4 regions of the Pseudomonas sp. HP_14 genome follow, and region 4 is predicted to be linked to each of the others. Evidence: predicted binding sites of a transcription regulator. Region 4 holds the regulator's gene; each other region holds the start of a gene.

Region 1 (7,357 bases), on a different contig from region 4:
ACGCCGACAATACGCGCTGCGCCTTTAAGCGAATGAGCGGCGCGCATGCAGGCTTCCAGGTGATCAGCCTGGGTCGGGTCACGCTCAAGGGCCAGCAAACCTGCGCTCAACACCTGAGTCTGGGCTTCGGCCTCAAGGGTGAACAGTTCGAACAGCGAGGCATCGCGCATTTCATCTGGCGTCATGAAAGGCTCCGATTGACCGCTGACAACAGTTGTTCTTCATCAAGCAAGCGCAGGCTGTAATCCTTCCATTGCAAAACGCCACGCGTGAAGCGGGCGTTGGCATGGGTGCCGGAACTGGACGCCGAATCCAGCAGGTGCTCTTCGATGGCATGAATACCGTGAACTTCGTCCACGGGCACCACTACCGGTCCACCCTCTGCAGCGACAATCAGCATACGCGGCATGATCCGGCCCGATTGCGCAGGCGTCCCCGTCGAATCCAGCCCCAGCAATTCAACCAGCGACAGGCTGGCGACCAGGGCGCCACGTACGTTGGCCACGCCGAGCAACGCCCGAGAGCGCTGATGCGGCAGCGAGTGAATGATTTGCAACGGCGCGATCTCTATCAGGCAACGGGTGGGGAAACCGAGCCACTCCTCGCCCAGACGGAAAACCAGAATGGAGCGTGTCTTGGTCTCGACCTGAAGATCGGCGCCCGGCGCGTAATCGCGATCATCACGCGTGAGCGCATAGCGATCCAGCAACGTCGTGGCAGCCGCTGCATAGACCGGGCAGTTACGGCAATGAATGTGTTCGACCAGCAGCGGACAAGACCGGTCGCCGTGGATCCCGATACGGTTCCAGCAATCATCAATGGCTTGGGCATCTTCGTGAATGAAGCTCGAATAGCTGTAGATTCTGCTCATCGCGGGCTACCTTGCTTGTTCACGCTGCGGGCTGCACGCTCATTGAGTCGACGTGCGCCAGCGCTGTCACCCTGAGCCGCCAGCAACGCTGCAAGTTGCGCCAGTGCTTCCGGATGCTGCGGTTGTAAATAAAGCGCCTTGCGATAAAAACCCTGCGCGTGGGCAATGCCACCCTCGACCTCGCTGAGCAGCCCCAACCAATAAAACACCTGCGCCACAGGCTCGTGACTCTTCAAAAAACGCTCACAGGCAGCGCGTGCTTCAGCGCTTTTGCCTTCATTGGCCAGACTGGCGATGGTGGCCAGCAACGTCGCAATATCGTCTTTGCCGGTCGCCGCAGTACTGGCTCCCGGCGCAAACGAATTTGAACGCTGCGGGGTCACAAGCGACGCCGTAACCGGCCGAGGTGGAGGACGCGGCACGCTTCTTGGTGTAAAGCCTGGCGGCACCAATCCGCTGCGCGGCATGGGCGCAGTAGGCGTTGCGACATCGGCTTGCGGCTCTGTGTAATGGCTGAAAGCGAACGTCTGAGGGATGCCTATGGAGCGCATGCCCATGCGCGTTAACAAACTGCCTTCAGCAGGTCCGATAAACAGAATGCCGTCATCGCGGGTCAGGCGCTTGAGCACTTCGAACACATGCTTCTGCGTGGCCTGATCAAAATAGATCAGCAAGTTGCGACAGAACACGAAGTCGTAGGCGGTCTGGTTCATCAACGCCGGATCGAGCAGATTCCCGGCGCGAAAACTGATTCGTTCACGGATTCGGTCCTGTAGCTCAAAGCCCTCTTCGGTCGCATTGAAATAGCGATCACGAAAGGAAATGTCCTCGCCGCGAAACGAGTTCTTGCCGTACACACCGCGTTGCGCACGCTGGATCGATATCGGGCTGATGTCCATCGCGTCGATCGCGAACTGCTGTGCCAGAGCACCGGCGTCAAACAGAGCCATCGCAATCGAGTAAGGCTCCTCACCGGTGGAACACGGCAAGCTGAGGATACGGATCGGCCGCACGCTGCTCAGTTCGGCAATGCGAGCCTTGGCCAGGTTGCCTAATGAAACAAAGGATTCCGGATAACGAAAAAACCAGGTTTCGGGAACGATCACTGCTTCAATCAGCGCCTGCTGCTCGTCCATCGAAGACTGCAGCAGATGCCAATAGTCATCACTGTCTGCGGCCTTGGTCGCCAGATAGCGCTGGCGTATGGCACGTTCAACGATGGCTTCGCCAATGGAAGCCACGTCCAGACCAATGCGATCTTTGAGAAAACTGAAGAAGCGTGCCTCACGACTCATGGCACCTCTCCTATGAATTCAAACTCCGAGGGCTGCGCCGGATAAAGCAGCTTACGCACCTGATCACTGAGCAGGTCCTGAATACCGATCCACTGCACCAGCCCCAACGCATCCTCACGCACCGGTCCCAGATAAGCAGCATCGGGGTTGTCCAGTCCGTAATCCATGAACTCGTCTGGCGCGCATCTCAGCATGTCAGTGGCTTGTTCGATAATCAGCCCGAGCAAGCGTTTCGGTTGCAGGGCATCGACCTGGTAATGCACCAGCACCAGTCGCGTGCTGGTGCGTGACTTGGCGCTCTGACCAAAAGCCAACGCGGCCAGGTCGATGACCGGGATCATCTGCGCACGATGGGCCAGTATGCCCGCCACCCAGTGTGGAGCCTGGGCAATGACCTTGAGAGGCAGGCGAGGCAACACTTCGGCGATTTCCACCGCCTCAAGGGCATAACGTTCATCGCCAATACGGAATAGCAGGAACAGCTTGTTCTTCGGGGCTACCGAAGAACTGCCGCGACTGACCGGTAGCTCGCTCATGGCCAGTACTCAGACTTTGAAACGCGAGACGCCGCTGCGCAAACCGACCGCCACCTGACTCAACTCATCGATGGCAAAACTGGCCTGACGCAAGGACTCCACAGTCTGGCTGCTGGCGTCGCCCAACTGGACGAGCGCCTGGTTGATCTGCTCGGCACCGGTGGCCTGAGCCTGCATGCCTTCGTTGACCATCAGCACACGAGGTGCGAGCGCCTGTACCTGATGAATAATCTGCGTCAGTTGCTCGCCCACTTGAGTGACTTCGAACATGCCGCGACGGACTTCTTCGGAAAACTTGTCCATGCCCATCACGCCAGCAGATACCGCCGACTGAATCTCACGGACCATCTGCTCGATATCGTAGGTGGCCACGGCTGTCTGGTCAGCCAGGCGACGCACTTCGGTCGCGACCACGGCAAAACCACGGCCATACTCACCGGCTTTTTCAGCTTCAATCGCGGCGTTTAGCGACAGCAGGTTAGTCTGATCGGCAACCTTGACGATGGTGACGACCACCTGATTGATGTTCCCGGCCTTCTCGTTAAGGATGGCCAGCTTGGCATTGACCAGATCGGCAGCGCCCATCACCTGATGCATGGTGTCTTCCATGCGCGCCAGCCCCTGCTGGCCGGAACCCGCGAGAATAGAAGCCTGATCGGCAGCGCTGGTGACTTCAGTCATGGTGCGCACCAGATCACGGGAAGTCGCTGCGATTTCCCGCGAAGTAGCACCGATTTCAGTGGTGGTTGCAGCGGTTTCAGTGGCGGTCGCCTGTTGCTGCCGGGAGGTGGCAGCGATCTCTGTAACCGAGGTCGTGACCTGTACCGAAGAACGTTGCGCCTGAGAAACCAGGCCGGTCAATTCGGTCATCATGTCGTTGAAGCCGGTTTCCACAGCACCGAACTCATCCTTGCGGTCGAGGTTGAGCCGTTTGCTCAGGTCGCCGGTACGCATGGTTTCAAGGATGCTGACGATGCGCTGCATCGGCGACATGATCGAGCGCATCAGCAGCAACCCGCATGCAGTGGCGGCAATGATCGCAATGAGCAGAGAAAGACCCATGCTGATCTTGGCAGCAGTCACGGCAGAAACGATTTCATCGGTCGCCTGATCGGCCACTTTCTTATTGATGACAATGATGTCGTTCAGTTGCTTACGCCCTAAAGACCATACGGGCCGCGTCTGGTCGTAAAACTCTGATTTGGCTTTTGCGTAATCACCACGTTGAAAATTGGTATGAACATCGTTGAGCAGCCGCGTGTAAGTCTCACGCTGACGCTCGAAGTCAGTGAAGTTGGCCTTGTCGGCATCATCAAAAATAGTTTGTTTGTAGTTATCGACCTGCTGCTGAAGACGAGCCTCGAAGTCGTTGAACTGATCCTTTTCCGGTGCCGTCAGCTCGCGGCCTTGCCCTTCGCCAATCAGCTCCAGAGTACGGATATAACTTTCGCCCCACGCACTGCGCAGCAAGGTGCTGTAGTAAACGCCGGGCAATGCATCCAGACGAACTTCCTCTTCACTGGACTGGATCGCCAACAGGCGGGAAAAAGAGACGACAACCATCATGAGCATGATGGCGATAATTACGGCGAAACTCGCCAAAATCCGTTGGCGTAAGGTCCAGTTCTTCACGGTCATCCCTCAAGAGTTCAACACCGGACTTCACGCCGGGTTCAAGAAGCGGACCGACAAACGGCCCAACGCGGCCTGAGTATAGCCCAGCCTCTTACGAACTAAGGGGGTTGTTTCAGAGATAAATTAGGGTTATTCCCGCCAACCTTTGAGAATTTTCTTACAGGCCTTGTGTATTCGAATGAATGCGGGGGTTTTGTTGGATGTTGCGGATCAAAATTTACAGCCTTCACTGCTTTTCGCGCGTCATGCACCGCGCAGTTTCAATTAAATGAGGGTGCTCTTGCGCCTGGTTTCGCCCTGACGGTCGACCCCCTTTGTTTCGGCAAAGGGGGGAAACCATTTATAGCTGACGTCCGGCCCCTGCTTCGCAGGGGTTCCTTCGCTCCGGCACCGTGGTGTGGGCACGCGCCGACGGGCCATCCATGGCCCAACGGCGCTCTCTCGGCATCCATGCCGAGCGACCCACACCACGGCACCTCCACTCAGCCTCCCGACGCTCGATTCGCGGTGTTCGCACTATCTCGGCAGGAAAAGCATCCTGGCGCTGCCGGCCAGTGAATGCTCCAGAAACCCGCTAATACCTACTAGCAACACAGAAAAAAATTGCGCATTTGCAGCCATTAAACCTGCGCCTGACGCACCTGTATCTCCAGTTCCGCCTTCAAAGCCGGTGCCAACTTGAGTTGACGGGCCAGTTCGTCCAGATACGCGCGCTCCATGAAATGCTCTTCATCAACAAGCATCACACTGGCGATGTACATCTCGGCCGCCATCTCAGGCGTCTTGGCCGCGCGGGCGACTTCGGCGGGGTCCAGAGGTTTGTGAAGCTCGGCATGAAGCCAATGCTGCAATTCCTGATCACCCGTCAGCTTGGTGAACTCACCCTCGATCAACTCACGCTCGCGCTCGTCGACATGACCGTCCGATTTGGCCGCTGCCACCAGCGCACGGAGGATGGCCTGACTGTGTTCCTCGACCTGCTCCGGGGGAAGGCGATCAATCGTTTGCGGCTCGCCCTGCGGTGCAGAAGCCTGCTTGGCCTGCCAATTTCCATACGCTTTATAGGCAATCACGCCCAACGCCGCCAGACCGCCATATGTCAGTACTTTACCGCCAACTTTGCGGGCGCCCTTGCTGCCCATCAGCAAGCCCATGGCACCTGAAGCCAATGCCCCGCCACCCGCACCTGACAACAGACTGTTCAAACCACCGCCACCTGCACCGCCCAGCAAGCTGCCAAGACCGCCAGCGGCAGAAGACTTTTTGCCACCTTGCTGATGCCCTGCACCACCGGCCTTGTTCTGCAGCATTTCCTGGCCGGATTTAAGAAGTTGGTCCAGTAAGCCACGCGTGTTCATGGAAAGCCTCCACAGACTTATTCGTTTGGTTGGGTATTGGCCAGAGTAAAACGAAGTGTGTCGGGGCTGTTGTCGGGTGTGCTTCTGGATGTTGCAACGCGACCGGCGCTCCTGCACATTAGCCAAACACTAATAAGCAATAAGCCCCGCAGCCTCGTCATTGTTGCGCTACACCTGTTGATTACTGCCCCGATCATAATTAGATAAGAGGGATTCTGATGTCAGCACACACCACCGCACTCCTGAGCGCGGCAATCACCGCGTTGATCGCCAGTGCCAGCTTGCAGGCAGCCGAAACATTCAAGACCGTCGGTGACGGTGAAGGCCAACTGGATATAGTCGCCTGGCCCGGCTATATCGAGCGCGGCGAGAGTGACAAGGCTTATGACTGGGTTACCGGGTTCGAGCAACAAACCGGCTGCAAGGTCAATGTAAAAACGGCGGCAACGTCTGATGAAATGGTCAGCCTGATGACCAAGGGTGGCTACGATCTGGTGACGGCCTCAGGCGACGCCTCTTTACGTCTGATCGCAGGCAAGCGGGTTCAACCCATCAATCCGGACCTTATCCCAAACTGGAAGAACCTCGACCCGCGCCTCAAGGGCGGTCCTTGGTATGTGGTTGATCAACAAACATTCGGCACGCCCTACCAATGGGGCCCGAACGTACTGATGTACAACACCGAAGTGTTCAAGGTCCCACCCGTTAGCTGGAGTGTGGTTTTCGAAGCTCAGGACTTGCCTGATGGCAAATCCAACAAGGGCCGGGTCCAGGCTTACGACGGGCCAATCTATATGGCCGACGCTGCGCTGTATCTGAAGTCTGCCAAGCCCGAGCTGGGCATCGTTGATCCCTATCAACTGACCGAGGTGCAATACGCAGCGGTGCTCGACCTGCTGCGCAAACAGCAGCCGTTGATCCATCGCTACTGGCATGACGCGACGGTGCAAATGAGTGATGTGAAAAACGAAGGTGTTGCAGCCTCCAGCTCCTGGGGCTACATGGTCAATGGCTTGAAAGCAGACAAACAACCGGTCGATTCGACCATCCCCAAAGAAGGCGCCACGGGCTGGGCCGATACCACCATGTTGCACGCCGACGCCAAGCACCCTAACTGCGCCTACAAATGGATGGACTGGTCGTTGCAACCCAAAGTCCAGGGCGACATCGCCGCATGGTTCGGTTCCCTGCCTGCCGTACCCGAAGCATGCAAGGCCAGTGAGCTGCTCGGACCGCAAGGCTGTGTGACCAACGGTTTCGATCAATTCGAGCACATCGCATTCTGGAAAACGCCGCAATCCGAAGGCGGCAAGTACGTCCCTTACAGCCGCTGGACCCAGGACTACATCGCGATTATGGGTGGCCGGTAACAACCCAAACATTGAACTGACACAGCGCTGTCGCGCAGCAAACAGGGTCCTGTAGGAGCGCGCTTGCCCGCGATGGCATCAGCACAGGCAATACATTCATCGGCTGAAAGACCGAATCGCGGGCAAGCGCGCTCCTACAAATGCCCGCTTGCTGCGCGACGACGAAGTTTCTGAAGGCACTCACTCATCGGAGTTCCACCATGCCCCTCGCAGTCCATTTCAGCAATGTGTCCCGACAGTTTGGCGAGGTGAAGGCCGTCGACGAAGTGTGCATCGAGATTCAGGACGGCGA
Region 2 (7,357 bases), on a different contig from region 4:
AATGCCGCCCGTGAGCGTCAACAAATGCCATACTCGGCCACATCAAGACATCTGGCCCGACATCTATGTGTCCAGTCAGAAGCGAGTCGTCATCCACGGGAAGGTAATAAGTGACTGAATTTGATATTGGCGAGTTTTTCATCTGGGGCGAATCCAGAGAAGTAGAAGGTGAGTTTCAAGCTGTGATTGTCATGCGTGCCAAGCAGGCTTCGAACGTTATCTCTTACCACCAGGTGGAAAAAGACCGCTGGTTCAAAACTGCAGACCTCGCGGCGACGGCAGCTCAAGAATCAGCCCAAGAGCTGAAAAACGCAGTCGATGCAGGCGCATTGAACGCCTAGCGCTATTAGTTCGAACTCTTGGGTCATGGAAGCGCTCAGATGCTTTACGCAGCATCAAGCGTGCAACCGTAGATCGGGTCAAGCCCGCCGAGGAGATGACATGGAACTGGATATACCTACGCTAGCCACCCTGTTTGAACAACTGGGACTGGATTCGGACCAGGAAAGCATCGACGCCTTTGTTGATGAGCATGGCCCACTGCCTGATGACGTAAAGGTGTCTGAAGCAGAGTTCTGGACACCTCAGCAAGGCAAGTTCCTCAAGGAAATATTGTTGCTGGATGACGATTGGGCTCCGATTGTGGATGAGCTGAACGCCCTGCTTCACACCGCTAAATAGCTTCCAGAACAGCAGCTCCGGGGATCCGGAGCCGCTGCACAAGCGAGGCTTTAATTCCTGTGACTAGCCTCGTCCCTCCTGATTTGGATAACGCACTCGACCACCGCTTTGGGGCGCATGCACGAAAAGCGCATCGTTGAACTTGTGACGGCTATCGATCAACGCATCCCAATGCGCAGAACGATGTATGTAGCGATGGCGCAACATTTGCTCCTCACTGGCATCAAGCGAATAAGCAGCCCCGCGCGCGTAAGCGATCAGCTTGTGTGCAATGCCTTGCAGCTCGGGAAGGATCATGAAATCCAGAGAAGCCGGAACCGGATTGAAGGGAACACCGTAATCGCAGGCCAGAGCATGCATGACACGCAGATGAACCCTGGCAAGATGTCCGAAAACCTGACGCTGCAAGCACACCGCGGCCATTACCGCTTTGCCTCCACCTTTGTTGTATCCGGCTTTGGTCAGCCGCTCCTTGCAGGTTATCGACAGCCCAGCCTCAGGGTCGCGGGGGTCGACCAATACAGCTTGATCCATACCTTTCATGTCTGCGTGCGCCTGCTGCCAGGCCTGAGTCGACTCCTTTGGAATGTCGCTACCAACGAAACTCCAGAGTGGACGTGTCAGCAGCACCCGCTCAAGCATTTGCGGATGATACCCCCCGCCAACATCCGAATGGGCACCCGGCAGCACAATTTCCATCGGCCAATCAGGCATGACGCTGTTAAGCGCAAAGTTACGCCTTTCTTCGTCGCGAGCCACCAGATGCAGTACCTGCTCGGCACAGCCAGGCGGTAGATAGAGGTTCACTTTGTCGTTACTTGCATCCGCCAGATTCCCCATATCCCGAATGCCGCCCACGGCGGCAACCGTGTCAAACAGCCCGATCATCTTTATTTTGATGCTACCGTTTTGCCAGGAAAAGCAAGGCGCCAACGGCACGCTACGACGCTTGAGCATCGGCTCCAGCGTACCTTTTTCCTGCTTGAGCACTTCGTTGGCAAAATGCCGGGCTGCGGCAGCCCCCCGACTGAAACCAAAAACATCCAGCTCCAGCCCGCTGATGGAGCAGCCGGGATTATGCTGCGAGAATGACGCCAAAAGCGCACCCAGCTTCTCCACACCTCGCTCCACTTTGGCAATAACGCCGGTCCTGCCGCGCCCAAAACTCTGACCTGGCCAAACCGAATCACGCCCGCCTGACAAGGTGCCTATACCACTTATATAAATCGGCCAATACACTTTCAAGCCGTCCCCTAGATTGCTCGCCACAGGACGACTGCTATAAAGGTCAGCCAACTTGGCAATGTTACTTAAATCATTACTGTAGCTACTGGCCGGATCACTGTGCCGTCCGCCGCATTCGGCAATATGTTTGCCCCCCGTGACTTCAGCCATTGATCGACAATCGGCGCCGATCTGGCTATTGCTTCGATTATTGCCCGTGCCGTCAAAGAACAGCCCGACACGCACCGTCACGCCTAATGTCGAGACACTGGACGCATCCTGCGCAGTTAATACATTCCTTGTATTTTTCATTCCCTATCCACCTGTTGGCGCAGCCAATACTCAAGCTGCGTTTAAATCAATTGAACAACTTGATATAAACAGCTTGCGCGCAGATAGAGCTTAGTCAACTCAGTTACATAACTTTCAGAAAAGCCCTACATCATTTAAGGCAGAAAACAATAAACCCTTACAATAATTCCTGAATCCGCATCCGATAGAGACTTCTTGTTCTTATCGGCCCGAGGACTTGGCTCTTCTTTATCAGGCACGCGTGGATCACACACCTTGCGGTTTGTATCCCAAACGCAGTCCACCCCAGTGACGGCCCTTGACCATGACCGGTACCGACAGATCATGCATCAGCTCGCCAGTGTCACGGGTGTAGGTCTGCAACAACACCGCCTGCTGGTGGCTGCCACAGCGGATGCCTGTGCGATCATCGAATTTGCGCTTACTGCGGCTGTGCACCGTGTCCACCAGTACATCACCGGTCATCGGCTGGCTGAAGGCCTTGTTATGAGTAGGCACGTAGCCCTGAGGCGTACAGGCGATGACAAATACCAGACCATCATGGCGGGCCAGTATGGGCTCCTGGATGCCAGGCAGAACCTGATCGGTGTACCGGTCGAAACGTGTTTGAAATTTCGCAGGCCGAGTATTGGGAACCGGTTGATAAGTGCGGTCGAACAAATCTTCCAGCGTGATCCGGTTTTCGTCGATATCAGCCTCGAACCTAGCCGCGATCTGACTCGCCCCCTCACGGGCCAGGTCATAGACACGCTGGTGATAATCATCCAGACCGACCTCAGCCAGCCTCTCACTGATAGTCTCGGCCTGCCCTTCCATCTGCACCGCTGCATCAGCCAGTTTTCGCGTCTGCTCGTCACTCACCGCCAGATCGCTACGCATCTGCTGCACCGCAACGAACAGGGCGGACAATTGCTGCTGATTGGTTTCTGCGCCCTGAGCAATCTCGCCCACCTGAGACTCGACTCCGGCGGCCAGCCGGGCGATGTTCTCCAGATGCTGCCCGGTGAGCTCGACCTGATCGACTCCGTCGTCCAGGTCAGATGACAACTGGCGAATCTGCTCAACGACCTGATCTGTACGCTGCTGAATATCGGCCACCATTTGCCCGACCTCCTCGGTCGCGCTCGCGGTTCGCCCGGCCAGCCCACGTACTTCATCAGCAACTACGGCGAACCCGCGGCCGTGCTCACCAGCCCGGGCCGCCTCAATGGCGGCGTTAAGCGCGAGCAGATTGGTCTGGCTGGCGATTGACTGAATAACCAGCGTAACGCGCTGAATGTCCTCACTGCGCTGGCTGAGTTCCTCGATCAACTGGCGGCTGCCCACCGCTCGCTTGCTGAGCGAGTGCATACGCGTAATGGAATCGCCCAGCACGCTTCGGCCAGCGTCGCTGCTCTGCCGGGTCTCAACGGACGCAGCAAGCGCCAACTGGCTGAGTTGAGCTGTCTGCTGTTCGGTCGCAATCATGACATCAGCGCTGGAAACAATCTTTTCCGCAGCGCCCAACTGTGACTGCAGCTTGCTGGCCAGTTGCTTGACAGAGAACGCAACGCCAGCGGCCGACAGCGCGTTATGACTGGTCGAGCGCGACAAATCACGAGTCAGACGGTTGATTTCAGCACGCGGGTCTTGCTCGACATCAGCCACAGAGACGCCGGAGAAAAAGCGCGGTAGCCAAATAAACACCAGGGCGAGAGGGACCGCCAGGTATACGGAAATCTCTACAAAACCCATGGCAATCAACAGGCATGCCAACGCAACACTCTGCAAGACAGGCACCCACCACGCAGATCGTGAGACGGCCTTCGCTTTCCCGGGCGGGATCTCACGCGTTGTAGTGACCACAGCTCCATTTGCGACCATGTGCGATACCCCGTCATGCTTATCATTATTTTGTTTGCATTAGACGCCAGATAAAGGCTTTTCGCCATGAATCGTTAGTTGTAATGCAACAGGAAAGCAGATGGCTATATCTCGGGGCCGGAGCAATCAAGACGGAGCATCAAACGGCTGCGAACAAAAGTGAACTGGCGAGACAGGGTTTAACGCAATGGATCCTGTGATTCCATGGCTGGCCAGGGAGGCCGTGAATCAGAGGAGGAGAAACAGGCGGCGGGACCCGATGTATGGTCCCGCCTGCCCTGTTTGATCAGGCTTGACGCTGATGCTTGTCGATCTGCTCGTGGCGCTCTTGCGCTTCGATGCAATACTTGGTGGTCGGGCTGATCAACAGACGCTTGAGACCGATAGGCTCACCGCTGTCGTCACACCAGCCAAAGCTGTCGTCGGCAATGCGCGTCAACGCCATTTCCAACTGAGGGAGCATACGTTGATCACGATCGATCACATTCACCAGCCAGTGACGCTCTTCTTCAACTGAAGCGGCATCGGCGGGATCGGCAGGCGTATCCAGGCTCTCGATAGCAATGCGGCTCTGCTCGATACGCTCGTGGATTTCAACCTTCATACCCTGCAACAGCTCGACGAAGAAAGCATGCTGTTCGGCATTCATGTAGTCATCGGCCGGCATGGCCAGCAACTTTTCCTTTGTCATTGATTTCTCTATAAAAAAAACGTGCATTAAGGCGAATTAAGGAGCGGCTCTGCGTTGCCGTAAAAGCGCCATAGTCTCCAAGCGCCACCTGGCACTCAATTTACGAGGGGCGGCAGTCTAAGGCCGCCTTGGGCAGTCGGCAACTCATTTGCTAAACAAGCGCCAATTAGCCGACAAATAAACGTCAGCGGTCACCGCCCATCATTAATCCGGCACAGCAAAAAGGGCCCGGATTGGCCCTTTGGCAGCGATTCGACAGCGTCGTACCCAGCTCGTGCGAACGGCGGCCACCGGAATGGAGGCCACTGCCCAGAAGATTTCCGAATATAAGCGCCAACGCCCCCAAAGGTAAAGCCATTCGCCATTAAGCAGGCATCAAGCTGAGAACTATAGCACCACGACCTGCCCCTCAAGGGCACTTAGGCGTGCAGCGTCAAGTACCCTCGCCGAATCAATCGCATCATGCGGGTTGACCGGATTATCGCCGTCACCCGCCAAGGCGGCCTGCAACTGGCGGTAAAACTCCGGCCAGTACCCACGCTCAGTGGGCACCTGCTGACGCAGCTCCCCCTGTGCCAACCAACCCCAGCGGTGCTTTTCCTCCACGCCCCACTGCTCGCCTTCCGACCTCGGCGTCAGCCCCGCAAGCGCGGCGTCCTCCTGACAATCCAGCCCTTTAACCGTATAACAACCCTTGGAGCCACTGACCCGGAACCGAGGCCCCGCAGCGTTCTGCAGACAACTGCCCCACAGATGCGAAACGACGCCATTTTCATGCGTCAAAGAAACAAAAAACTGATGATCGAAAGGCTGATCCGGGGCTGAAAAACTCAACTCGGCATAGACCCTTGCCACCGGCCCGAACAGCACCAGAGCCTGATCCACCAGATGACTGCCCAGGTCACGCAACATGCCTCCACCCGCAGCCTTGCCCACAGATTTAGGCGAATAGCGTTCAACGCGGGACTCGAAGCGGGAAACCTCGCCCAACACCCCGTCGCCGATTAACTTTCGCACCGTCAGGAAATCCGAATCCCAACGCCGGTTCTGATAAACGCTGAGCATGACCCCCTTGCGCTCCGCAGCCTCGACCAGGGCACAAGCCTGTGCAGCATCGGCGGCGAAGGGCTTGTCGCTGACCACCGCCACGCCCAACTCGATAGCCTCCCGAATCAGCGCAGGCCTGGAAGCCATGGGCGTAGAAATCGCCACCGCGTCGACACCCGCGGCGACCATATCGGCCAACGTGTCAAAGGCCTGCGCGTCGGGGTGATCCTGAGCGAGCTCTTGTCGACGCTCGGGGGAACGAGTGACGACACCCACGAAGGTTGCATCCGGCAGACTGGCGATAAACGGTGCATGAAAGTAACGGCCGCCCTTGCCATAACCCACCAAACCGATACGCATAAGACTCTCCTTCCAATTCCAGTGTGACCACACTAAAGGAATGAACTCCATGGTCAACCCGGGAAAATACCTATACAAGAATAATTTTTCGTACAATTTTTTGTACAAATATACTGAATGCCATTTATGATGATGCCGACGCAAATGGATAAGCACGATGGCACCGCCCTCTCCTGACCACGGATAAGGATCACCTATAGATTGTCCTTACCGAGACCGCTTCCATGCTATTCAATGCTGCCAAGAAAGATTTGTTAGCCCTTCAGCAAATCGTTGACCGCCAGGCAAGCCTGCTCAAGGCAATAGATCGCTCAATGGCAGTGATTGAATTTGATACCCATGGCGTGGTGCTGAGCGCCAACCCCAACTTTCTGAAGGCCATGCGCTGCAGAGCCGAAGATGCCATCGGTAAAGAACACAAACGGTTCTGTACTCCCGCCTACGCCCGCAGCGCTGAATACCATCAGTTATGGTCGCGCCTGCGCGCCGGTGAGTATGTCTCGGGCACGTTCCTGCGCTTGACGGGTGACGACCAGCAAGTCTGGCTGGAGGCCAGCTACAACCCGATCAAGGACGAAGCGGGCAACGTGATCAAAGTCGTTAAATACGCAATGGATGTCACTGCCAAAGTCGAGGCGGACAGTGAAGCAAGAAGCAAACTTGCGGCTCTGGACCGAGCCATGGCAGTGATCGAATTCGACCTCAACGGTCAGATCCTGTGTGCCAACGACAACCTGACGCGACTGCTGGGTTACGCAGAGGCCGATCTCATCGGTAAAAACCACCGCATTCTGTGCCCGCCTGAGCTGATCAATAGCAGTGAATACCGCGATTTCTGGCAGCAATTGAACCGGGGGGAGTTTTTCAACGGACAATTCAAACGGATGGGCCGCCAAGGCAATGTCATTTGGCTGGAGGCCAGCTATAACCCGGTCTATGACGCCAATGGCAAGCTCTTCAAAGTGGTCAAGTTTGCTTCAGACATTACCTCACGCGTTGAACAGCATGAGCGTGACGCCAGCAGCGCGGCGCAGGCGTACCACATCTCGGTGGAGACACAGACAGTCGCTGAACAAGGCACTCAAGTCATTCATCAGGCTGCCAGCGAAATGCGCCAGATATCATCAAGCATAGAAGCCTCCTCGCACATCATTTCCCAACTGGGAGAGCGCTCCGAGC
Region 3 (7,357 bases), on a different contig from region 4:
GCTTGCCCGCGATTCGATATCAGGGTCGACAAATTAATTGCCTGATCCATAGCCATCGCGCGCGCTCCTGCAAAAGCAGAAATCGACGCGATGGAAGCATCAGCCTTTAATGAAATGCTCGCGATAAAAGCGCAGCTCGGCGATCGACTCGCGGATGTCATCCAGCGCCAGATGGGTGCTGCCCTTCTGGAACTTCAGCTCAGGCGACCAACGGGCAGCCAGCTCTTTGAGCGTGGAAACGTCCAGATTGCGGTAGTGGAAGTAGTGTTCCAGGGTCGGCATGTGCCGATAAAGGAAGCGACGATCCTGGCAAATGCTGTTGCCGCAGATCGGCGAACTGCGCTCCGGCACCCATTGCTTGATGAACTCAAGGGTCTGAGCTTCTGCTTCAGCCATGCTGATAGTGCTCTCGCGAACCCGCTGGGTCAGGCCCGAACCGCCGTGCTGACGGGTATTCCACTCGTCCATTCTGGCCAGGGTTTCATCACTCTGGTGAATGGCGATGACCGGACCTTCAGCCAGGGTGTTGAGCTGGCTGTCAGTAATGATCGTGGCCATTTCGATAATGACGTCGGTGTCCGGGTCCAGGCCGGTCATTTCCAGATCGATCCAGATCAGATTCTGCTTGTTCTGCATATTTGGCTCCTCAGCGTAGGCGCGCAGTTTAGCTCACCCCGGCGTGCTAGACTCCCCCGCGTTTACTTATCAGCTGCTTTATCACTCGGAACACCCATGGCCAAACGCCAACTCAATCGTCGTCAGAACTGGCGCATCGAAAAAATTCAAGGCGAGCGCGCTGCACGTGCCGCCAAACGCGAATCACAAACTCTGGAAACACTCGAGGGCGGCGACCTTGGTCCTGAGCAGACCGGGCTGGTGATCGCCCACTTCGGCGTGCAAGTCGAAGTCGAAGCGCAGGACGGCGATCAGGCCGGTCAGGTTTTCCGCTGCCACCTGCGCGCCAACCTTCCTGCACTGGTGACCGGCGATCGAGTGGTCTGGCGCGCTGGCAACCAGGGCATCGGCGTTATCGTCGCGCAACTGCCGCGCACTACTGAGCTGTGCCGCCCCGATAGCCGCGGGCAACTCAAGCCGGTTGCCGCCAACGTCGATCTGATCGTGATTGTGTTCGCGCCAATGCCAGAACCTCATGCCAACCTGATTGACCGATATCTGGTCGCAGCCGAGCACGCAGGCATTCGCCCGCTGTTACTGTTGAACAAATTCGACCTGATCAACGAACAGAACGCCCCGGCGCTTAATGCGTTGCTGGAGGTTTACCGGACGCTGGGTTATCCGGTGCTGGAGGTTTCTGCGCATCACGGCGACGGCATGCAGCAATTGCAGGCTCAGCTGGACGGGCATATCAGCGTCTTCGTGGGTCAGTCCGGCGTGGGCAAGTCATCGCTGGTCAACAGCTTGCTGCCGGAGGTCGAAACCCGTGTGGGCCCGCTGTCCGAGTTGTCTGGACAAGGTACGCACACCACGACCACCGCCCGTCTGTTTCACTTCCCTCGTGGCGGCGACCTGATCGACTCACCGGGTATCCGTGAATTCGGTCTGGGCCATGTCAGTCGTGCGGATGTTGAAGCTGGTTTCATCGAGTTCAACGAGCTGATCGGCACCTGCCGCTTCCGCGACTGCAAGCACGACCGTGAACCTGGCTGTGCATTGCTGATTGCACTGGAAGAAGGCCGCGTGCAACAACAACGCATGAACAGCTACCGCTCGATCATCGCCAGCTTGCCGGAAAGCAGTTATTGATTTGAAGCTACAAGCTAGCCGCTTCGCCTGGCAATTTACAGGTTGAACAAAAAAGCCCGGACTCTCACGAGTCCGGGCTTTTTACTTGCAGCTTTAGGCTTGCAGCTTGCGGCTGAACCTTAGTTCTTGGTCTCATCCAGCTTCAACGTGCCGTCTTCGAACAGGTTCAGCTTCTGGCGCAACTCACGTGGCTGGGCATATGCCTGCGGGTCAGCTGGCTGTCCGTTCGACGCACCGGGCGCTGCGCCCGGAGCAGGGGTCGGCGTTTTTGGTGCTGAATCCCCGGCGCCGCTGTTCTGGCTGCCTTCCATGCGCTGCAACGCTTTCTTGGTCATGACCACGATGTCGATGCGGCGGTTGACCGGGTTGAGCGGCAGGTTGCGGTCATACAGCAGCGATGACGCATAACCCACCACGCGCGCCACTTGACCTTCAGGGTAAGTACCTGCCACCAGAGCGCGTCGCGCTGCGTTGGCGCGGTTGGCCGAAAGCTCCCAGTTACCGAACTCGCCATTGCCTGCATACGGTTTGGCGTCGGTATGACCACTCACACTGATCTTGTTCGGCACTGCTTTGATGGTGTCAGCCATGGCCAGCAGAATGTCTTCGAAATACGGCTTCAGTCGCGCACTGCCCAGATCGAACATCGGACGGTTATCCGCGTCGGTGATCTGGATCCGCAGACCATCCTGAGTAATCTCGAAATGGATCTGATCCTTGAATTTCTGCAGTTCAGGGTTCTCGTTGACCTTGTTCTGCAGTTCTTGAAGCAGCAGTTCCAGGCGCTCCTGCTCTACCTCTTCCGCTTTTGCTTCAGCTGTCTCGGCTTCGATTGGCACCGTGTCCGGCGTCGGCGTGTTCTTGATTTCCGGGTTCAGGGTCTGGTCAGGGGACATTTCCGGCGAGCCGCCCAAATCAATTACATAGGGCGAGCCACTTTCCGAGAACCCGACCGGGTCCTTGAAGTAACCGGCAATAGCGACCAACTGCTCCGGGGTCGCCGAAGACATCAGCCACAACACCAGAAAGAAAGCCATCATGGCCGTGGCAAAGTCGGCGAACGCAATCTTCCATGCGCCGCCGTGGTGCCCGCCCTCATAGCGCTTGACGCGCTTGATGATTATCGGCTGATTATTTTCCATGACTCAGCGACCGCGAACCGCTTGTTCCAGCTCACTGAAGCTGGGCCGATGCGCTGGATAGAGAACCTTGCGACCGAACTCGACGGCCAGCGAAGGTGGCATGCCGGAAGCCGAAGCGACCAGCGAAGCCTTGATGGATTCGTAAACGTTCAGTTCTTCCTTGGCGTCGTGAGCCAGGGATGTTGCCAGCGGGCCGAAGAAACCGTAAGCCGCCAGAATACCGAAGAAGGTACCCACCAGTGCCGCACCTACGTGGTTACCGATCGCTGCCTTGTCACCATCGCCCAACGAAGCCATGGTCACAACAATACCCAGTACCGCCGCCACGATACCGAAACCGGGCATACCGTCAGCAATACCGGTAATGGCGTGGGAAGGATGACCCAGCTCTTCCTTGATGCTTTGCAGCTCCATATCGAACAGGCCTTCCAGTTCGTGAGGAGCCATGTTGCCCGACGACATGATGCGCAGGTAGTCACAGATGTAAGCCGTCATGCGCTCGTCTTTGAGCACGCCGGGATACTTGGCAAAAATCGGACTGGCTGCCGCATCTTCGATATCCCCTTCAATCGCCATCATGCCTTCACGACGACTCTTGTTGAGAATTTCGTACACCAGACCCAGTACTTCAAGATAAAACGCGTGGGTGAAGCGAGTGCCGAACATCTTCAGCGACTTCTTCATCACGTGCATGGTCATGTAGCCAGGGTTGGCCTGCAAAAACGCGCCAAATGCCGCACCACCGATGATCAACACCTCGAAAGGCTGGATCAGCGCGGCAATTTTGCCGTGTGAAAGGACGTATCCCGCAAGCACGCTCGCGAAAACGACGATGATGCCGATAATTTTAGCCATAGGTAGAAAGTACTTACTGAGTCGGGTTCAGGGACATGTGCGGAAGTTCTTGAAACTCTTCTTCTACTTATCGGCATATGTGAGCCAGACTATAGCCAGATAAATCGAAAAGCCAGTTGACCGGTGAACGGGGGCCCTGACACAGGGGTCTTACCCATTGATTTCGCAGTGTCCACTGCCTAAATTTTCAGTCGCACGGGCCTTGATGCATGCCTCCAGAAACGTCGTCACAGCTTCCCGTTCCGAACACGCTTGATGCGTGGATCAAACAGTTGGACAGCATTGCGTTGCCAGTGCCTCTCGCCAGTCACAGCAAAGTCCGCAGCGCGCTGAACGATAGTCGCCGCTCGCTGCGGGACATCGCCGACATGATGCAGGACAGCCCGGCCCTGGTCCTGAGCGTGATGCGCGAAGCCAATAGCAACGGTACCGGCCTGACCGAACCTGCTGAAAGCCTGGAAGTGGCAATAACTCGCCTGGGTCTGGCGCGCACCGAAGTGCTGCTTAATCGACTGCCCGCGCTGGAGAACGAAAAAATCCCGGTGACTTTTCGGCAATTACTGCTGATCAGCCAACACGCCACACAGCAGGCCAACGGTCTGTTTGCCAGCCGTCTTGCTCGCCTGTGGCAAGACATCCACCTCGGTAGTTTGTTGTTTCTGGCGCCGCTGTGGCCGATAGCCCTGGCGCACCCGAAATTGCTGGATGAGTGGGAACTGCGGGTGATCCATAAAGGCGAATCATCACGCACGGTGGAGAAAGCGCTGTTTGGTGTCAGCCTGCTGGAACTGTGCATGGAGCTGGCAACCTTATGGCGCCTGCCGTTGTGGGTCACTCAAGGTTACAAATTACTGATCAGCGAGCGACGCCAACTGGTCAAAGCGCTGCATGTGGCCCGGGCTAACGATGACCCGCTACAGCAACAGCAACTGATGGACGCCGATCCGAACCTGCGGCGCTGGTTCAACCAGCCGGCCAACACGGTTCTGCTGGGCAATGGCCTTGCACTCTCGGCTCAACAGGCCTGGGACAGCCCGCACTGCCTGCGCTGGGAATTACTGTGCAGCCTGTATCTACAACAAACTATGGACAGTGTGCAGCAGCAGGCCCACCAGAACGCCGCCAGCAGCGCTCGCAACCATAACGACCCTGTCCTGTGGCACCCGGCCGAAGCCCTTATCTGGCCGTGGGCGACCCGCCGGATTCACAGCAAACTGCAGGCGGCCCCACCACCCTCCCCCGATGCCCTGCAAAACTGGCGCAAGCAATGTGCCGAGCTGCTTGCTACACCGAGCCCCTTCAGCAACGCCATGCACTTGACCACAACGGCAAGGGACGCGCTGGTTTCCTGCGGCATGGAGCGGGTGATGCTGCTGATGGCAGACAAGACCGGTACCGTCCTGCGTGTTCACCAGATCGCAGGGCTGCGAAATGAGGCGGCGTCTCTCGCGCTCTCTATAAAGGAAAGCACTGTGTTGCAGCGTTTGTTGGCACAACCAACTCAATTACGCATGACACCTGCCAACATCGAGCAGTTCTCGGCGTTATTGCCGGGCAACCTGCGCGCTCTGTTTCCCGGTAAACACTGGCTGATTCGATCCCTGAGCAGTAACAACAAGGTGTTGATGCTGGTCGTGGCCGATCAGGGCGGCGGGCAGTTTTCGGAAACCTCAGTGCAGGGTTTCGGCAAAACCTGCCAGTGCATTGAACGGGCGCTGACGAGCTTTAGTGGTCGCAAAGCCTGACAGCTGGGCTACAATTCGCCTCTTTTTTCGAATTGGAGGCTGCACATGTCCGTCTTCTCTGACTTGCCGCTGGTCATTGAGCCAAGCGACCTGAAGGATCGTCTGGATGCCCCGGAACTGATTCTGGTGGACCTGACCAGCAGTGCCCGCTATGACGCAGGGCACATACCCGGAGCGCGCTTCGTTGATCCGAAACGCACTCAGTTGGGCCAGCCTCCAGCACCCGGTCTGCTCCCCTCCAAAACCGATCTGCAAGCACTGTTCGGCGAGTTGGGGCACAACGCCAATGCGGTGTATGTGGTCTACGATGACGAAGGCGGCGGCTGGGCCGGTCGGTTTATTTGGTTACTGGATGTGATTGGTCACAGCCAATACCACTACATCGACGGTGGCCTGCTGGCCTGGCAAGCGGATGGTCTGCCTTTATCCACGGATGTTCCAGCCTCGGCAGGGGCGCCTGTTGAACTGCAGTTGCACGATGAACCTACCGCCACCCGCGAGTATCTGCAAAGTCGCCTGGGTGCTGCTGATCTGGCAATCTGGGACGCTCGCGGGCCGCTTGAATACTCCGGCGAAAAAGTCGTCGCCGCCAAAGGTGGACACATCCCCGGCGCGATCAATTTCGAGTGGACCGCAGGCATGGACAAGTCACGCGACCTGCGCATCCGTGAAGACATCGCAGAGATCCTCGACAGCCTGGGGATTACCGCAGACAAAGAAATCATTACCCACTGCCAGACACACCACCGCTCAGGTTTCACGTACCTGGTGGCCAAAGCACTGGGTTACCCTCGTGTCAAAGGCTATGCCGGTTCTTGGGGCGAATGGGGCAACCACCCCGATACGCCGGTTGAACGCTAAAAACTTGCCCACTTTAAGCATTACATTCAGGAATTTTGATGAAAGAGCGTCTGTTTATCCTCAGCCAGTACCTGCTTCCGCACCACTTGCTGTCGCGTCTGGCTGGCTGCGTTGCCGAGTGCCGCGTACGCTGGTTCAAGAATGCCTTCACCGCATGGTTCGCCCGTCGCTATCAGGTGAACATGACGGAAGCGCAGGTCGAGGACTTGAGCGCCTATGAACACTTCAATGCCTTCTTCACCCGCGCCCTGAAACCCGGCGCACGCCCGCTTGATGAAACACCCGGCGCCATATTGAGCCCGGCAGACGGCGCAATCAGCCAATTGGGCCGTATCGAGCAGGGCCGTATTTTCCAGGCCAAAGGCCATAGCTTCAGCGTACTGGAATTGCTTGGCGGTGACCCTGCCCTGTCGGCGCCCTTCATGGGTGGCGAGTTTGCGACCGTTTACCTGTCGCCCAAGGACTACCACCGCGTGCACATGCCGCTCGCCGGTACCTTGCGTGAAATGGTGTACGTGCCTGGCCGGATCTTCTCGGTGAACCAGACCACAGCCGAAAACGTTCCTGAGCTGTTCGCCCGTAACGAGCGCGTCGTCTGCGTCTTCGACACCGAACGCGGACCGATGGCTGTGGTGCTGGTTGGCGCAATGATCGTTGCTTCCGTCGAAACGGTCTGGGCCGGGTTGGTGACACCGCCTAAGCGCGAACTGAAGACTTTCCGCTACGACGAAGCCGCACGTGCGCCAATCCATCTGGAGAAAGGTGCAGAAATGGGTCGCTTCAAACTGGGCTCTACCGCCATCGTGCTGTTTGGCCCGAACCAGGTGAAGTGGGCCGAGCAACTCACTGCCATGACGCCGGTGCGCATGGGTCAGGCTCTGGCAGTACCTGTCGAGGCCTGAAGAAAGCAAATGGTGGCACTATGTGCCACTATTGCTGTCAGTACCGGAGGATTTCGGTGCTGCGACGGCAGGCCGATACTGCTAGAGT
Region 4 (7,357 bases):
CGCAGCAATCATGGTGACCCGTGCTTCCGGTTCGGAAGAAATGGGCAAGATGATCAACCGTCAGATGTTCACCTCGTGGAAAGCATTGGGTGTATCGGGCGCGATCATGATTGTGATGGGCCTGGTGCCAGGCATGCCGCATTTTTCTTTCATCAGCCTTGGCCTTGTTGCTTGCGGCATCGCTTACGTTCTGTGGAAGAAAGAGGACAGGGTCAAGGTCATGGCGCTGGAGGAGGTCAAACGTCAGCAAGAGATGTTGCCGTCGCCAACCCGTGCGCAGGACTCAAAAGAGCTGGGCTGGGATGACGTGACGCCTATCGACATGATCGGTCTAGAAGTAGGCTATCGCCTGATTCCGCTCGTGGACCGCAATCAGGGTGGTCAGCTCTTGGCGCGAATCAAAGGCGTGCGTAAGAAGCTTTCCCAGGAGTTGGGCTTCCTGATGCCGACCGTCCATATTCGCGACAACCTGGACCTGGCGCCAAGTGCCTATCGTTTGACGCTAATGGGCGTCACGTTGGCAGAAGCAGAGATTTATCCGGACCGCGAACTGGCGATTAACCCTGGCCAGGTCTTCGGATCGCTCAATGGTATTACCGCCAAGGACCCGGCGTTTGGTCTGGAAGCTGTCTGGATTGAAATCAGCCAGCGCAGTCAGGCTCAGTCGCTTGGATATACCGTGGTTGATGCCAGTACCGTGGTCGCGACCCACCTTAACCAGATTCTCTACAAGCACTCGCACGAGCTGATTGGCCATGAAGAAGTGCAGCAATTGATGCAATTGCTGGCTAAAGGCTCGCCTAAACTCGCTGAGGAGCTGGTACCGGGCATCCTTTCGTTGTCGGCGTTGCTCAAGGTATTGCAGGCGTTGCTGTCTGAACAGGTACCGGTTCGGGATATCCGGACGATTGCCGAGGCTATCGCCAACAACGCTCAACGGAGTCAAGATACCGCCGCATTGGTGGCTGCTGTTCGGGTCGGTTTGAGTCGCGCCATCGTGCAAAGCATTGTAGGCATTGAGCCGGAGCTACCAGTTATCACGCTGGAGCCAAGGTTGGAACAGATATTGCTCAATAGTCTGCAGAAGGCTGGTCAGGGTCAGGAAGAAGGCGTTCTTCTCGAGCCGAGCATGGCAGAGAAACTTCAGCGTTCGCTGATCGATGCCGCCCAGCGTCAGGAGATGCAAGGCTTGCCAGTGATTCTGCTGGTAGCCGGCCCGGTTCGGGCGATGCTGTCGCGGTTTGGGCGGCTGGCTGTACCGAATATGCACGTGTTGGCGTATCAGGAAATTCCTGACAACAAGCAAGTAACCATCGTAGCGACTGTCGGGCCTAACGGCTGAGGTAGTGAGTCATGCAAGTTAAGCGATTTTTCGCCGCCGATATGCGTCAAGCCATGAAACTGGTTCGTGATGAGCTGGGCGCTGAAGCGGCCATCATCGGCAACCGGCGAATTGCCGGTGGCGTCGAGCTGACTGCTGCCCTGGATTACAAGCTGTCCGCGCTGGCGCCTCGCGTCCCGAATATCGAGCTTGAGGACGAGTTGCGCAAAACCCAGTCGCGCATCGTCTCGGCTCAGGCAGAACTGAACAATCGTGGTGACAGCGACGGCGCGACCAATCGCCAGTTGTTTGCCGGTTTGCCATTGAGCGCCGCTGACACTCACATCGAGCCGACTCTGGAAGAGCCGCCGCGTCCCTTTGTGCAGCCACAGGCCGCACCGGCTGCGCCAGCAGGTAATCAGCGCGGTTACGACTCGATGCGTTTTGAATTGAACGGCCTGCGCGAGCTGCTGGAAGTCCAGCTTGGCTCCCTGGCATGGAACCAGTTGCAAGGCAGCCGTCCGGCACAGGCCAATCTGTGGCGCCGTCTGCAACGTGTCGGCTTGTCCGGCCCGCTGTCGCGCGACCTGCTGGAAATGATCCCTGATATCGACGAGCCGCGTCAGGCTTGGCGTATGCTCTTGGCGCACCTGGCGCGCATGATTGAAGTGCCTGACGTGGAGCCGCTGGAAGAGGGTGGTGTGATTGCCATGGTCGGCCCTGCCGGCATGGGCAAGACCACCACGCTCGCCAAGCTGGCGGCGCGCTACGTACTCAAGTACGGCGCACAGAATATCGCTTTGGTCAGCATGGACAGTTTCCGTATCGGTGCTCAGGAGCAACTCAAGACATTGGGTCGCATCCTCAATGTGCCGGTGACTCATGTCGATCCTGGCCAGTCGCTGGCGCAGGCGCTTGATCCGCTGCTGCGCAAGCGTGTCGTGTTGATCGATACCGCCGGCCTGCAAGCCAGTGATCCGGCGTTGCGCATGCAGCTGGAAAGTCTGGCAGGGCGCGGCATCAAGTCTCGTAATTATCTGGTACTGGCAACCACCAGCCAGAAACAGGTGCTCACTGCGGCCTATCACAGCTACAAGCGCTGTGGTCTGGCGGGATGCATCCTGACCAAGCTGGACGAAACTGCCAGCCTGGGTGAGGTGCTCAGCCTTGCGATCAGTCATGAGCTGCCAGTGGCCTATCTGACTGATGGCCCACGAATTCCTGATGATCTTCACCTGCCTCGCAGGCACCAACTGGTGTCGCGTGCGGTCAATGTGCAGATGCAAGAAGAGCCAAGCGAAGAGGCCATGGCGGACATGTTCGCCGACCTTTACCACAACCCCAACAAACGGGTCGGTTAAGTGAAGCGAACTATTGGACGTTACCTGCATCGATGGTCTGCCCGGCATGGCTCTTCACTGAGCGTGTCGCCCGCAATCTGGCTACGGTCTACGCAAGACAAGGTAAAGAAATAACATGGGCAGCATGCATCCCGTACAGGTGATCGCGGTGACCGGCGGCAAGGGTGGCGTCGGTAAGACTAACGTGTCAGTGAATCTTTCGCTGGCCTTGGCCGAGCTCGGCCGGCGCGTCATGCTGCTGGACGCCGACCTTGGCCTGGCGAATGTCGATGTCCTTCTTGGCCTGACGCCTAAACGCACCCTTGCTGATGTGATCGAGGGCCGTTGTGAGCTTCGCGACGTTTTGTTGCAAGGTCCGGGCGGGATTCGAATCGTGCCTGCCGCTTCCGGCACCCAGAGCATGGTTCATCTGAGCCCGGCGCAACATGCCGGCCTGATCCAGGCGTTCAGCGACATTGGCGACAATCTGGATGTGCTGGTGATTGACACCGCAGCCGGGATTGGCGAGTCAGTGGTCAGCTTCGTCCGCGCTGCTCAGGAAGTGTTGCTGGTGGTCTGTGACGAGCCTACTTCGATCACCGACGCCTACGCGCTGATCAAGCTGCTCAATCGCGACTACGGCATGAACCGTTTCCGGGTTCTGGCCAACATGGCCCAGAGTCCGCAGGAAGGTCGCAACCTGTTTGCCAAGCTGACCAAGGTGACCGACCGTTTCCTTGACGTTGCCTTGCAATATGTTGGCGCCGTGCCTTACGACGAATGTGTTCGCAAGGCCGTCCAGAAGCAACGTGCCGTATACGAAGCTTTCCCACGCTCTAAATGCTCACTGGCGTTCAAGGCTATTGCGCAGAAGGTCGATACCTGGCCACTGCCTGCCAACCCTCGCGGGCATCTTGAGTTCTTCGTCGAGCGACTGGTTTACCAGACAAGCGCAGGGCCTGTTCAATGACCGCGAGCGGCTACCAGATGTACAGCAAGGCTTCCAGAAACTCGCAATATGAGTTGATCGAGCGGTATGCTCCGCTGGTCAAGCGCATTGCGTACCACTTGCTGGCGCGTCTGCCAGCCAGTGTTCAGGTCGAAGACCTGATTCAGGCGGGCATGATCGGCTTGCTGGAAGTGTCCACCAAGTACGATTGCACCAAGGGCGCGAGTTTCGAGACTTATGCCGGGATTCGTATTCGCGGTGCGATGCTTGATGAAGTGCGCAAAGGGGACTGGGCGCCACGCTCTGTTCACCGCAATACGCGCATGGTCAGTGACGCAATTCGCTCAATTGAAGCTAAAACAGGTCGCGACGCTAAAGATCACGAAGTTGCGGCCGAACTCCAATTGAGTCTCGATGATTATTACGGGATTTTGAACGATACCTTGGGCAGTCGCCTCTTCAGTTTTGACGACCTGCTACAGGACGGCGAACATGAAGGGCTGCATGAGGATGGCGCAAGCGGTTCGCTTGAGCCGTCGCGCGACCTGGAGGATGAACGCTTCCAGGCTGCGTTGGCAGATGCAATTGCCAACTTGCCTGAGCGTGAACGTCTGGTCTTGGCGCTGTACTATGACGAGGAGCTGAACCTCAAGGAAATCGGTGAGGTCCTGGGGGTCAGTGAATCGCGAGTCAGCCAGTTACACAGCCAGTGCGCCGCTCGTTTGCGGGGGCGTTTGGGAGAGTGGCGAGCGCGTTGACAGGCGGTATGCGTCCTTGGTGATGGCGTGTCGCGTGTGAGCAGGCTGTGCAAAGCGTTACGTGGGACAGTGGACAAGGCTGGAGCCGTACAGGTATTTCGCTCCACGGACTGTAGAAGCAATAGCTTTAATGCAGCCCGTGGATTTGCTGTGCGGTTTCCATAGTTGTTGATATACCAAGCCCGTCGTCGTTTTCGCACAGCCGATGTGAGCTGTGCCGGTATTGATTGAACAGCGCGTTCAGGTGCTGAACGCGTCAAAGACTGCTTGGAGGTCGAATTGGACAAGAACATGAAAATCCTCATCGTTGATGACTTCTCAACGATGCGGCGGATCATTAAAAACCTGCTACGTGATCTGGGCTTCACCAACACGTCCGAAGCCGATGACGGGCTTACCGCGTTGCCGATGCTGGAAAGCGGTTCTTTTGACTTTCTGGTAACGGACTGGAACATGCCTGGCATGACCGGTATCGACCTGCTGCGTAAAGTACGTGCCGATGAGCGCCTCAAGCACCTGCCGGTGTTGATGGTGACCGCAGAAGCCAAGCGCGACCAGATCATTGAAGCGGCTCAGGCCGGCGTCAATGGTTATGTCGTCAAGCCATTCACGGCTCAGGCGCTGAAAGAAAAGATCGACAAGATCTTCGAGCGCGTCAATAGCTGATGTATGCCGCGAGGGCTCTATGGAGAACAACGAAACGTCAATGGGCGAGTTTGAAGCGACCCTGAAGAAACACGCTAGCGAGCTGGTGACGAGCCTTGAAAAAGGCCGTTTCGGCGACGCGGTGCAATTGATCCACGAGCTTAACCAGGCTCGGGATCGCGGTCTCTATCAAGAGATCGGCAAGCTGACTCGCGAGCTGCACAGTGCGATCGTCAATTTTCAAATTGACCCGAACATGCCGCAAGCTGAAGAAGTGTCCCAGATCACGGATGCCACCGAACGCCTGTCGTATGTTGTCAGGCTTACGGAAAACGCAGCTAACCGCACCATGGATCTGGTCGAGGAAAGCACCCCGCTGATCCATAGTCTGAACGATGAGGCCAAGGCCTTGAGTGCTGACTGGGGGCGCTTCATGCGCCGTGAAGTCGGCGCAGAAGAGTTTCGTGAGCTGGCGCGGCGTGTCGATGGTTTCTTGACGCGCAGCGAACAGGATACCCAGAAGGTTTCCTCCCACCTCAACGATATTCTGCTGGCTCAGGACTTCCAGGACCTTACCGGTCAAGTGATCAAGCGCGTCACGCAATTGGTCACTGAAGTGGAGAGCAATCTGCTCAAACTGGTGCTCATGGCCAGTCATGTCGACCGCTTTGCGGGCATCGAACATGACGACGAATCCATCCGCGCAGAAAAAGATCCACAAAAACATCTCAAACAGGGTGAAGGTCCGCAGATTCATGCCGATAAACGGGAAGACGTTGTGTCCGGACAGGACGATGTAGACGATCTGCTATCGAGCCTGGGCTTCTAAGTCTGGTCTGTTGACGGTTAATTTTAGGGAGCACCCCAATGAGCTTCGGCGCCGATGAAGAGATCCTTCAGGATTTTCTGGTAGAGGCCGGCGAAATTCTGGAGCAGTTGTCTGAACAGTTGGTCGAGCTGGAAAGCCGACCGGATGACGCAGATCTGCTCAATGCAATTTTTCGCGGTTTTCACACTGTAAAAGGGGGCGCCGGCTTCCTCCAGCTCCATGAGCTGGTGGAGTGCTGCCACATCGCCGAGAACGTCTTCGACATCCTGCGTAAGGGTGAGCGTCGCGTTGATTCGGAATTGATGGACGTGGTCCTGGAAGCGCTGGATGCGGTCAACGCGATGTTCAGCCAGGTGCGCGAACGTAGCGAAGTCACTCCGGCTACACCGGAACTGCTCGCGGCACTGGCGCGGCTGGCTGAGCCAGCATCGGCTGACGAAGCTCCTGCGGCTGAAGCCTTGGAAGAAGTAGAAGAGGCACCTGTTGAAGCTGCCGCTGAAGCCGCTTCAGACGAGATCACTGATACCGAATTCGAGCACTTGCTTGATCAGCTCAATTCCGCGAAAGAGCAGCCAGCGGCTGCTGCCGCGCCGACCACTGGCGCAGCGGCATCCGATGAGATCACCGATTCGGAATTCGAATCGCTGCTCGATCAGTTACACGGCAAAGGCCAGTTTGCTGCAGACAGTGCAGCGCCTGCTGCCGTCGCTCCAGCTGCCGCACCCGCTGGCAAAGCGGAAAGCGGCGACATCACCGACGATGAATTCGAAGCGTTGCTCGATCAGCTGCACGGCAAGGGTTCGTTCGATCCTTCCGCCGCAGCGGCTCCTGCACCTGCTGCGGCGGCACCTGCTGCCAGCGCGCCGGCCGGTAAAGGCGACGAAATCTCCGATAACGAATTTGAAGCACTGCTTGACGAGTTGCATGGCAAAGGCAAGTTCGAGCCTGACGTAGCTGCGGCGGTTGCTGCACCTGCTGCGGCCGTGTCTGCGCCTGCCAAGCCAGCAGCACCGGCGGCCAAGCCTGCTCCGGCTGCAGCGGCCAAACCGGCAGCCGCGCCAGCGCCCGCCAAGGCTGCTGCACCTGCTCCTGCGCCAGCCAAGCCAGCTGCGCCACCGGCCGAGAAACCGGTCGCCTCGGAAGCGGAAACCACCGTACGGGTTGATACCGCGCGCCTGGACGAGATCATGAACATGGTCGGCGAACTGGTGCTGGTGCGTAACCGTCTGGTGCGCCTGGGTCTCAACAGTGGCGACGAAGCCATGTCCAAGGCGGTTTCCAACCTTGATGTGGTGACAGCTGACTTGCAGACCGCGGTGATGAAGACCCGGATGCAGCCGATCAAGAAAGTGTTCGGTCGCTTCCCGCGACTGGTACGTGACCTGGCTCGCCAGCTCAAGAAAGAGATCAACCTGGAACTGGTCGGTGAAGAGACCGATCTGGACAAGAACCTCGTAGAGGCGCTTGCCGATCCACTGGTCCACTTGGTGCGTAACGCGGTCGACCACGGTGTAG

Evidence for each region. Region 4 encodes FliA, which starts transcription of late flagellar genes. Its sites were predicted from a motif close to CTAAAGTTTNNNNNNNNNNNGCCGNTAA; they were not measured.
Region 1: the regulator FliA is predicted to act here: its motif matches at 4,392-4,419, upstream of ACYASS_RS16170 (methyl-accepting chemotaxis protein).
Region 2: the regulator FliA is predicted to act here: its motif matches at 4,131-4,158, upstream of ACYASS_RS03885 (methyl-accepting chemotaxis protein).
Region 3: the regulator FliA is predicted to act here: its motif matches at 3,829-3,856, upstream of motA (flagellar motor stator protein MotA).

Annotation. Positions count from the first base shown of each region.
Region 1 covers NZ_JBTOQI010000022.1:312,920-320,276, reverse strand. The annotation lists gene ACYASS_RS16190 (response regulator) at 1-185, opposite strand, end outside; gene ACYASS_RS16185 (chemotaxis protein CheW) at 182-871, opposite strand; gene ACYASS_RS16180 (CheR family methyltransferase) at 868-2,166, opposite strand; gene ACYASS_RS16175 (chemotaxis protein CheW) at 2,163-2,702, opposite strand; gene ACYASS_RS16170 (methyl-accepting chemotaxis protein) at 2,712-4,334, opposite strand; gene ACYASS_RS16165 (tellurite resistance TerB family protein) at 4,958-5,695, opposite strand; gene ydcS (putative ABC transporter substrate-binding protein YdcS) at 5,914-7,065, shown strand; gene ACYASS_RS16155 (ABC transporter ATP-binding protein) at 7,266-7,357, shown strand, end outside.
Region 2 covers NZ_JBTOQI010000003.1:154,204-161,560, reverse strand. The annotation lists gene ACYASS_RS03900 (hypothetical protein) at 111-341, shown strand; gene ACYASS_RS03895 (DUF2789 family protein) at 442-681, shown strand; gene ACYASS_RS03890 (T6SS phospholipase effector Tle1-like catalytic domain-containing protein) at 745-2,217, opposite strand; gene ACYASS_RS03885 (methyl-accepting chemotaxis protein) at 2,464-4,080, opposite strand; gene ACYASS_RS03880 (TraR/DksA family transcriptional regulator) at 4,367-4,771, opposite strand; gene ACYASS_RS03875 (Gfo/Idh/MocA family protein) at 5,159-6,178, opposite strand; partial or broken gene ACYASS_RS03870 (PAS domain-containing protein) at 6,403-7,176, shown strand; gene ACYASS_RS03865 (methyl-accepting chemotaxis protein) at 7,228-7,357, shown strand, end outside.
Region 3 covers NZ_JBTOQI010000042.1:220,096-227,452, reverse strand. The annotation lists gene orn (oligoribonuclease) at 100-636, opposite strand; gene rsgA (small ribosomal subunit biogenesis GTPase RsgA) at 733-1,764, shown strand; gene motB (flagellar motor protein MotB) at 1,884-2,906, opposite strand; gene motA (flagellar motor stator protein MotA) at 2,910-3,761, opposite strand; gene ACYASS_RS21465 (HDOD domain-containing protein) at 3,971-5,506, shown strand; gene rhdA (thiosulfate sulfurtransferase) at 5,552-6,367, shown strand; gene asd (archaetidylserine decarboxylase) at 6,400-7,269, shown strand.
Region 4 covers NZ_JBTOQI010000033.1:46,067-53,423, reverse strand. The annotation lists gene flhA (flagellar biosynthesis protein FlhA) at 1-1,342, shown strand, start outside; gene flhF (flagellar biosynthesis protein FlhF) at 1,354-2,682, shown strand; gene fleN (flagellar synthesis regulator FleN) at 2,798-3,631, shown strand; gene fliA (RNA polymerase sigma factor FliA) at 3,628-4,368, shown strand; gene ACYASS_RS17895 (chemotaxis response regulator CheY) at 4,660-5,034, shown strand; gene ACYASS_RS17890 (protein phosphatase CheZ) at 5,054-5,842, shown strand; gene ACYASS_RS17885 (chemotaxis protein CheA) at 5,881-7,357, shown strand, end outside.